2 regions of the Chromobacterium violaceum ATCC 12472 genome follow, and region 2 is predicted to be linked to the other one. Evidence: riboswitches for the same ligand, from Rfam matches in the RefSeq annotation. Region 2 holds a riboswitch; the other holds the start of a gene.
What was found. A riboswitch is a leader RNA that binds a small molecule or an ion and turns the genes downstream of it on or off. The one in region 2 is predicted to bind thiamine pyrophosphate.
Positions count from the first base shown of each region.

Region 1: another riboswitch for thiamine pyrophosphate. It lies ahead of thiC (phosphomethylpyrimidine synthase ThiC); the one in region 2 lies ahead of CV_RS15535 (thiamine ABC transporter substrate-binding protein).

Region 1 is NC_005085.1:241,109-245,313, forward strand. It holds gene CV_RS01090 (uracil-DNA glycosylase) at 1-695, opposite strand, end outside; gene CV_RS01095 (rhodanese-like domain-containing protein) at 835-1,161, opposite strand; gene CV_RS01100 (protein-L-isoaspartate O-methyltransferase family protein) at 1,164-1,823, opposite strand; TPP riboswitch at 1,940-2,087, shown strand; gene thiC (phosphomethylpyrimidine synthase ThiC) at 2,188-4,062, shown strand; gene CV_RS01110 (sporulation protein) at 4,166-4,205, shown strand, end outside.
Region 2 is NC_005085.1:3,446,241-3,450,445, reverse strand. It holds gene CV_RS15545 (DUF1501 domain-containing protein) at 1-382, opposite strand, end outside; gene CV_RS15540 (DUF1800 domain-containing protein) at 393-1,838, opposite strand; TPP riboswitch at 1,963-2,057, shown strand; gene CV_RS15535 (thiamine ABC transporter substrate-binding protein) at 2,108-3,124, shown strand; gene CV_RS15530 (GNAT family N-acetyltransferase) at 3,190-3,741, shown strand; gene CV_RS15525 (ABC transporter permease) at 3,738-4,205, shown strand, end outside.

The DNA.
Region 1 (4,205 bases), 1.5 Mb from region 2:
GTCGCCCAGCGCACCGGCTGGCGGCCGCGGGCGATCAGCCAGGCGTTGACCTGGGAGAAGTGGCGGCAGCCGTGGAAACCGCGGCTGGCCGACAGCGGCGACGGGTGGGCGGCGGTCAGCACCAGGTGGCGGGAGGCGTCGATGCGTTCGGCCTTGGTCTGCGCCCAGTTGCCCCACAGCAGGAACACGCAGCCGGGGTTGTCGCGGTTCACCGCGTCGATCAGCGCGTCGCTGACCGTTTGCCAGCCCAGCTTGCCGTGGCTGCCGGCCTTGTCCCGCTCGACGGTCAGCACGCTGTTGAGCAGCAGCACGCCCTGTTGCGCCCAGTGGGTGAGATCGCCGCTGGCGGGCACGCCGAGGCCGAGATCGGCCGCCAGCTCCTTGTAGATGTTGCGCAGGGACGGCGGCACGCGCGCGCCGTCCGGCACCGAGAACGACAGGCCCATCGCCTCGCCGTCGCCGTGGTACGGATCCTGGCCCAGGATCACCACCTTGACGTCGGCCGGCGCGGCGAAAGCCAGCGCGTTGAACACCTGGGGCGGCGGCGGGAACAGCGTCTTGCCGTCCTGCTGCTGCAAGACCAGCAGGCGGTCGATTTCGGCCAGGCGGGCGGCGACGGCGGCTTGGTCCAATACCGCTTCCCAGTCGGGATGGATGCGGGCGAGGGCGGGGGCGAGGTAGGTCAATGAGGGCATATCGGGTTCTTTGCGGCGGATCGCCAGGCGGTTAACGTGGCTTGGAATGGCGGTGGCGCGATTCGTTCCAAAACAAAACACCGCCCGGGGGCGGTGTCAGGCAGGGTGGGTCACCCCAATGGGGCGACGCGCCAAGACATCAATACCGGGCGACGGCCGGGTCCACCTGGACCGACCAGGCGTCGATGCCGCCCTGCAGGTTGATCACGTCGTCGAAGCCGGCGTTCTGCAGGAACAGCGCCACCTGGGCGCTGCGCATGCCGTGGTGGCAGATGGCGACGATGGGCGCGTCGTCGGGCAGTTCGCTCATCCGGATCGGGATCAGATTCATCGGGATGTGGACACTGCCTTCGATGTGCGCGAGCTGATATTCCCAGCCCTCGCGCACGTCCAGCAGCACCGGCCGCGCGGCCTGGGGATCTGCCAGTTGCGCGGCGAGCGCCGGGGCGGTGATTTCGCGCAGCATGATCAGAAGCTGAAACGGGCGGGTTCCACCGCCTCGAATTTCTTCAGCCGCTCGACACAGGTTTCGAACAGCGCGGTTTCGCGGAAGCTGGTGTTGGTCTCGCGCTCGATCAGCTTGCAGGCCATCACCGGCAGATCGCCGGCCACCAGGATCAGGCGGCCGCCGACAGCCAGCTGGTTCTTCAGTTCCTGCGGCACGACCGGCAGCGAGCCGCCGACCACGATCACGTCGTAAGGCGCTTGCTCGGCCAGGCCCAGCACGCCGTCGCCCTCGACCAGGGTGACGTTGGCGATGCCGGCCTTCTTCAGATTGGCGGCGGCAAGCGCTTTTTGCGCCGGATCGATCTCCACGCTCACCACCTGCTTGCCCATCTTGGCCAGCAGCGCGGTCAGATAGCCGCTGCCGGTGCCGATCTCCAGGATCTTGTCGCTCGGCTGGATGGCGGCGTCCTGCACCAGGCGCGCTTCCATCTTCGGCTGCAGCATCTTGCTGCCGTTGGGCAGCGGCAGCTCGGTGTCGACGAAGGCCAGCTGGCGCTGATTGTCGGCGACGAAGTCCTCGCGTTTCACGTGAAACAGCAGATCCAGCACGTTGGTATCCAGAACATCCCACGGGCGAATCTGCTGTTCGACCATGTTGAAACGGGTTTTTTCGAAATCCATCAACTTAAACTCCGGAGGGCTGGGAGTCCGCTCCGCCCAGGGAGGACAGCGTCGGCGGCAAGGACTCGAGTGATGACGATAACTTGCGATTATCCCATATTTGCCTTACCTTCACACGGCATCGCTAGGGGTCCTGCGCCTGGCGTTCGGCGCAGATGGCTAGCAAAGTGTAGGCCATGGCGGCGGATGACGGAGCGCGGGTGAGAAATACCCTTGGAACCTGACCCGGATAATACCGGCGTAGGGAAGCGTCACCTGCCCGCCATGGCCTCGCCATACCCGCAGCCGGCCTGTCCGGACCGCTCCTTGCGCCGCTTCATCGTTTTTGGAGACCCGCCCGATGAACGCGCCCGTGAACAAGCAGATGGTGGTGGACGCCGCCGCCATCCAGCCCTTGCCCAATTCCCGCAAGATTTACGTCGAGGGCAGCCGCCCGGACATTCAAGTGCCGATGCGCGAGATCCGCCAGGCGGACACGCCGACCCAATTCGGCGGCGAAAAAAACCCTCCCATCTTCGTCTACGACACTAGCGGCCCGTATAGCGATCCGGCCGCCCGCATCGACATCCAGAGCGGCCTCGCGCCCTTGCGCGCCGCCTGGATCGCCCAGCGCGGCGATTGCGAGCAGCTCCCCGGCCTGTCCAGCGAATACGGCCGCGCCCGCGAGGCCGACCCCAAGCTCGCCGAGCTGCGCTTCAATCTGCAGCGCAAGCCGCGCCGCGCCAAGGCCGGCCGCAACGTGACGCAGATGCACTACGCCCGCCGCGGCATCGTCACGCCGGAGATGGAGTTCGTCGCCATCCGAGAGAACCTGAACCGCCGCGCCTACGTAGAGTCGCTGCAGGCCGCCGGCAACCGGCGCCTGCTGGACTTGATGACGCGCCAGCACCAGGGCCAGAGCTTCGGCGCCCATCTGCCCGAAGAGATCACGCCGGAGTTCGTGCGTGAGGAGATTGCCGCCGGCCGCGCCATCATCCCGGCCAACATCAATCACCCGGAAAGCGAACCGATGATCATCGGCCGCAACTTTCTGGTGAAAATCAACGGCAATATCGGCAATAGCGCGGTAACGTCGTCGATATCCGAAGAAGTTGACAAGATGACCTGGGGCATCCGCTGGGGCGCGGACACCATCATGGACCTGTCCACCGGCAAGAACATCCACGAAACGCGGGAGTGGATTCTGCGCAACAGCCCGGTGCCGATCGGCACCGTGCCCATCTACCAGGCGCTGGAGAAGGTGAACGGCAAGGCCGAGGACCTGAGTTGGGAAATCTTCCGCGACACGCTGATCGAGCAGGCCGAGCAGGGCGTGGACTACTTCACCATCCACGCCGGCGTGCGCCTGGCTTACGTGCCGATGACCGCCAACCGCATGACCGGCATCGTGTCGCGCGGCGGCTCCATCATGGCCAAGTGGTGTCTGGCGCATCACCGCGAGAACTTCCTCTACACCCACTTCGAGGACATCTGCGAAATCATGAAGGCCTACGACGTGGCCTTCAGCCTGGGCGACGGCCTGCGGCCGGGCAGCGCCTGGGACGCCAACGACGAGGCGCAGCTGTCGGAGTTGAAGACGCTGGGCGAGTTGACCGAGATCGCTTGGAAACACGATGTGCAAGTGATGATAGAAGGCCCGGGCCATGTGCCGATGCAGCTGATCAAGGAGAATATGGACAAGGAGCTGGAATGGTGCCGCGAAGCGCCGTTCTACACCCTGGGGCCGCTGACCACCGACATCGCGCCCGGCTACGACCACATCACTTCGGCCATCGGCGCGGCGCAGATCGGCTGGTACGGCACCGCGATGCTGTGCTACGTGACGCAGAAGGAACACCTGGGCCTGCCGAACAAGCACGACGTGAAAGAGGGCATCATCACCTACAAGCTGGCGGCGCACGCGGCCGACCTGGCCAAGGGCCATCCCGGCGCGCAGATCCGCGACAACGCGCTGTCCAAGGCGCGCTTCGAATTCCGCTGGGAGGACCAGTTCAACCTGGGCCTGGACCCGGACAAGGCGCGCGACTTCCACGACGAGACCCTGCCCAAGGACAGCGCCAAGGTGGCGCACTTCTGCAGCATGTGCGGTCCGCACTTCTGCAGCATGAAGATCACCCAGGATGTGCGCGAGTACGCGGCCAGCCAGGGCGTAGGCGAGCAGGACGCGCTGCGGCTGGGCATGCGGGAAAAGGCGATCGAATTCGTCAAGGGAGGCGGCAAGCTGTATGACAAGGTGTAAGGCATGAGCGTTTTCTGGTATTTCGAGTAATTTGTTTGGCATAAGATGGCGGCGGGCCGGTGCATCGCCGGCCGCCTTCACTCGGATTGCCAAGAAAAAAAACATGCTGAAATCGTTTTTTGCCGCCGCCGATAGCGGCGGCG
Region 2 (4,205 bases):
GCTGGCTGGCCGACGCCGTGTCCCAGATCTCGATCGAGCGGAAGTGCGACAGATTGGGATCGGGGTAGCCGACGCCCTGCAGCAGCGCCAGCTGCTTGTCCTGCCACAACGGCATCAGCGGCGCCAGCGACGGGTGCAGGCCGATGTCGCCGTTGATCTGCAGCACCTGCTCGCGGGCGATGGCGATGCCGGGACGCAGCCGGTAGTAGTCGGCGCTGGCGTAGGGGACCACGGTGTTGAGGCCGTCGTTGCCGCCCTTCAATTCCACCAGCACCAACAGGCGCTTGTAACCGGCTGGCGCCAGCGCCCAGGACAGATTGGGCAGCACCGACATCATCAGGCCGGCGCCGGCCGCTTTCAGGAATTCTCGTCTCTTGAACATGGAAGTTTCCTCATTCCACCTGATAGGCCGGGTCCAGCAGCAACTGGGCGATGGCCTTGGCGCCGCTGGCGCCCTGCGGCAAGGGGTTGGTCGGCGGCACGGCCAGCAGCAGCCGCGCGGCGTCGGCGGCGGTGCGGACGCCGTAGACGGCGGCCCATTCATCGGGTTGCAGCTTCATCGAATTCAGCCCGTTGCCGACGAAGCGGCGGATGCGCGCCTCGCGGCCGGCCATCTCGTTCAGGCCGCCATCGGCCTGGACGTAGGCGTCGCGCGCCGGCGCGGCGTCGCGGGCGATGCGGTCCAGAAACTGCTTGCGGGTGAGCAGGGTGGCGCTGTTGATCCAGGCCTCGCCGCCGGGCCAGCCCTTGACGTTGGGCGGCGCGAACACGTCTTGACCCAGCTGGCGGTTCAGGCCGGCGATCACGCGCCAGTCCGGCGGATTGAGGTCGAAAGTCACCAGCGTGCCTACGGTCAGCTCCAGCGGCGATTTCACCAGTTGGCCCTGGCTGCGCCAGAACTGCGGCGTCAGCAGCAGCGCGCGCATCAAGGGCTTCAACTGGTAATGGCCGCGGCGGAAGTCGGCGGCCAGCTTGTTGATCGTGGCCGGATCGGGCGTCGGCGACACGAAGTTGCGCCACAGCTTGCTGGTGACGAACACCGCGGTGCTAGGCTGCTGCAGCAGCAGGTCGATCACGTCGTCGCCGTCGAAATTGCCGCGCTGGCCGAAGATGACTTTCTCGCCGGTGTCGCGCAGCCGCGGACGGACGATGAACTGGTCGTCGCGGTCCAGGCCCCAGCCGGTGAAGGCTCGGGCGGCCTCGCGGATGTCCTGTTCGCTGTAGCGGCCTTCGCCCAGCGTGAACAGCTCCATCACCTCGCGGGCGAAGTTCTCGTTGGGCTGGTCCTTGCGGTTGTTGGCGGTGTCGAGGTAGCGCATCATCGCCGGATCGCGCGCCACCGCGTGCAGCAGCTGGCCGAAGTCGCCCAGCGCGTAGTGGCGCAGCAGCAGGTTTTGCTGGTACATCATCTGCGGCGAGCGCACCTTGTCCAACGCCGACACGAAATGGTTGTGCCAGAACAGCGTCATCTTCTCCGTCAGCGGCGACGGCGTGTTGCGCATCTCGGCCAGCCACCAGCTGCGCAGCTCGACCGCGTGCTGATTGCGTTCCTGTTGCAGCGCCTTTTTCTGTTCCTCGGTGAGGCCGGGCTGGCCGGGCCGTTCGAACGGCTCGTTGGCCCACCCAGGCGGCGGCGTCGCCGCCTGGGTGCGGACACCGGCCAGTATCTTGTCCACCGCCGCCTCGCGGCTCAGCGGCGCGAAAGCCTCGATCTGCGCCGGGTTGGCGCCGAAGCCGGCGCGCGCCAGCAGGTGGCGGGCGCCGTCCGCGCCGATGCCGGCCAGCGCGCATAGCGGCAGGCCGAGCAGGGCGGAGGCGAGCAGTATTCTTTTGATCATGGGTTCACCGCGGCAAGCCGTTTGCATAAGCGATTGACTGTGAGCATAGTGGCCACTCTTCGCTGCGGTATTAAGCGGACTGGTCAGAGTGTTAAGTTGTTTGCGCATCTGGGCTATACTGTCGCCCTGTCACCGGGGGTGCCCGCCATGCGGGCTGAGAGACACCCTGAGAACCTGATCTGGATCATGCCAGCGGAGGGAGCGTGATGAAGCGGAATCTCGTCCGCCTTGCCTGCTTGCTCCGTGGCCGCATCGCACGGAGATTGTCCATGAAACTGTTCCCCAAAATTGCCGCCGCCGCCTTGAGCCTGGCTGGACTGTCCGCCCAGGCCGCCGAACTGCGCGTGCTTGCGCACAGTTCGTTCAGCGTCGACAAGCCGCTGCTCGCCGCCTTCGAGAAACAGACCGGCGCCAAGGTGTCCATCATCAAGGCCGGCGACGCCGGCGAGATGGTCAACAAGCTGATACTGACCAAGGGCAGCCCGATCGCCGACGTGGTGTTCGGCATCGACAACAGCCTGATCGGCAAGGCCGAGCAGGCCGGCGCGCTCGCGCCGCTGCCGGCGGAACTGGCCAAGGGCGGCAAGGTGGGACTGCCGGGCGCGGCCGCCGTCGACTACGGTTACGTGACGCTGAACTACGACAAGGCTTGGTTCGCCAAGAACAAGCTGCCGTTGCCCAAGACCCTGAACGACCTGGCGCTGCCGGCCTACAAGAACCTGCTGGTGGTGGAAAACCCCGCCACCTCCAGTCCGGGCCTCGCCTTCCTGTCCGCCACCATCCACGCGCTGGGCGAGGACAAGGCCTTCGCGCTGTGGGGCAAGCTGCGCGACAACGGCCTGAAGGTCAGCAAGGGCTGGACCGAAGCCTACTACACCGATTTCTCCAAGAACGGCGGCGGTCGGCCCATCGTGGTCAGCTACGCCACCAGTCCGGCGGCCGAGGTGTTCTACAGCAAGGACAAGCCGGCGGACGCGCCGACCGGCAATCTGTTGCTGCCGGGCACGGTGTTCCGCCAGGTGGAGGGCGCGGCGCTGGTCAAGGGCGGCAAGGAGCCCAAGCTCGCCCAGCAGTTCATCGCCTTCCTGCGCTCGGACGCGGTGCAGAAGGACATTCCGACCCGGATGTGGATGTATCCGGCGATGGACAATATTCCGCTGGACCCGGTGTACAAGCATGTCGAGCAGCCGGCCGCGCATGACACCCCCGACAGCGCGACGCTGGCGGCCAAGCAGCGCGCCTGGGTCGGCCGCTGGACGCGGGTGGTGCTGAAGTCCGGCCAGTGAGCGACGATGACTGGCCCGGCATCGCCTCTGTTATGATCCGGGCATGTTTGTTTGGAAGCTCATTCATGATCGACGACATCACCAGCCCCCGCCTGCTCCTGCGCCACCTGGACGCGGATTTTCTCGAATCCTGCCTGCGCGGCGACATCGACGCCGCCGCGGCCCGGCTGGGCTGCCGCCCGGCCGCTGGCTGGATGGGGGAGACCGCGCTGATGGAGATGCGGCTGGCCGATATGGCTGCGGAGCCAGCCTATGCGCCGTGGTCGGTGCGGGCGCTATTGCGCCGCGACGATCTGGCCATGATCGGCCACATCAATTTCCATACCCGGCCCGGCCATCCCTATCTGAACGGCTATGGCGACGTCGAGCTCGGCTATGCGGTCTATCCCGCATTCCGCCGCCAGGGCTATGCCCGCGAGGCGCTGTTGGCGATGGCCGGCTGGGCGGCGCGGCAGGGCGGCGTGCAGCGGCTGGTGTTGTCGATCGAGCCCGGCAACCTGCCGTCGCAGGCGCTGGCCGCCCAGCTTGGCTTCGCCAAGGTGGGCCAGGCGCGAGATGACGACGGTTGCGAAGATGTGCTGACGGCCGATTGGCCATTGCCTGGAGCCTTTGTTTGAAGCAGTCCGCCGTGCCCCGGCTGATCCTGGCCGGACTTCCGCTGTCCTTCCTCTTGCTGCTGGCCGTCGCGCCGCTGTTCCGCCTGTTGGCGGAAGGCGGCCTGCAGTTCAATCTCTCGCTGCTGGCCGACGACTACCTGCGCTGGCGGCTGCTGTGGTCGCTGATCCAGGCGTCGGCCAGTTGCCTGCTGTGCCTGGTTCTGGGCGTGCCGCTGGCCTGGATGCTGGCCCGTTACCGCTTTCCCGGACGCGCGTTGCTGCTGCGCTTGCTGATGCTGCCTTTCGTGATGCCGACGCTGGTGGCGGCGATGGGCGTGCTGGCGTTGTTCGGGCCGCGGGGCGCGTTCGGCGTCAACCTGCAGGACACGCCGTGGCTGCTGCTGTACGGCAATCTGTTCTTCAATCTGCCGCTGGTGGTGCGCGCCGGCTGCGACGGCTTTTCCCAGGTGCCGGCCAGCCGCCTG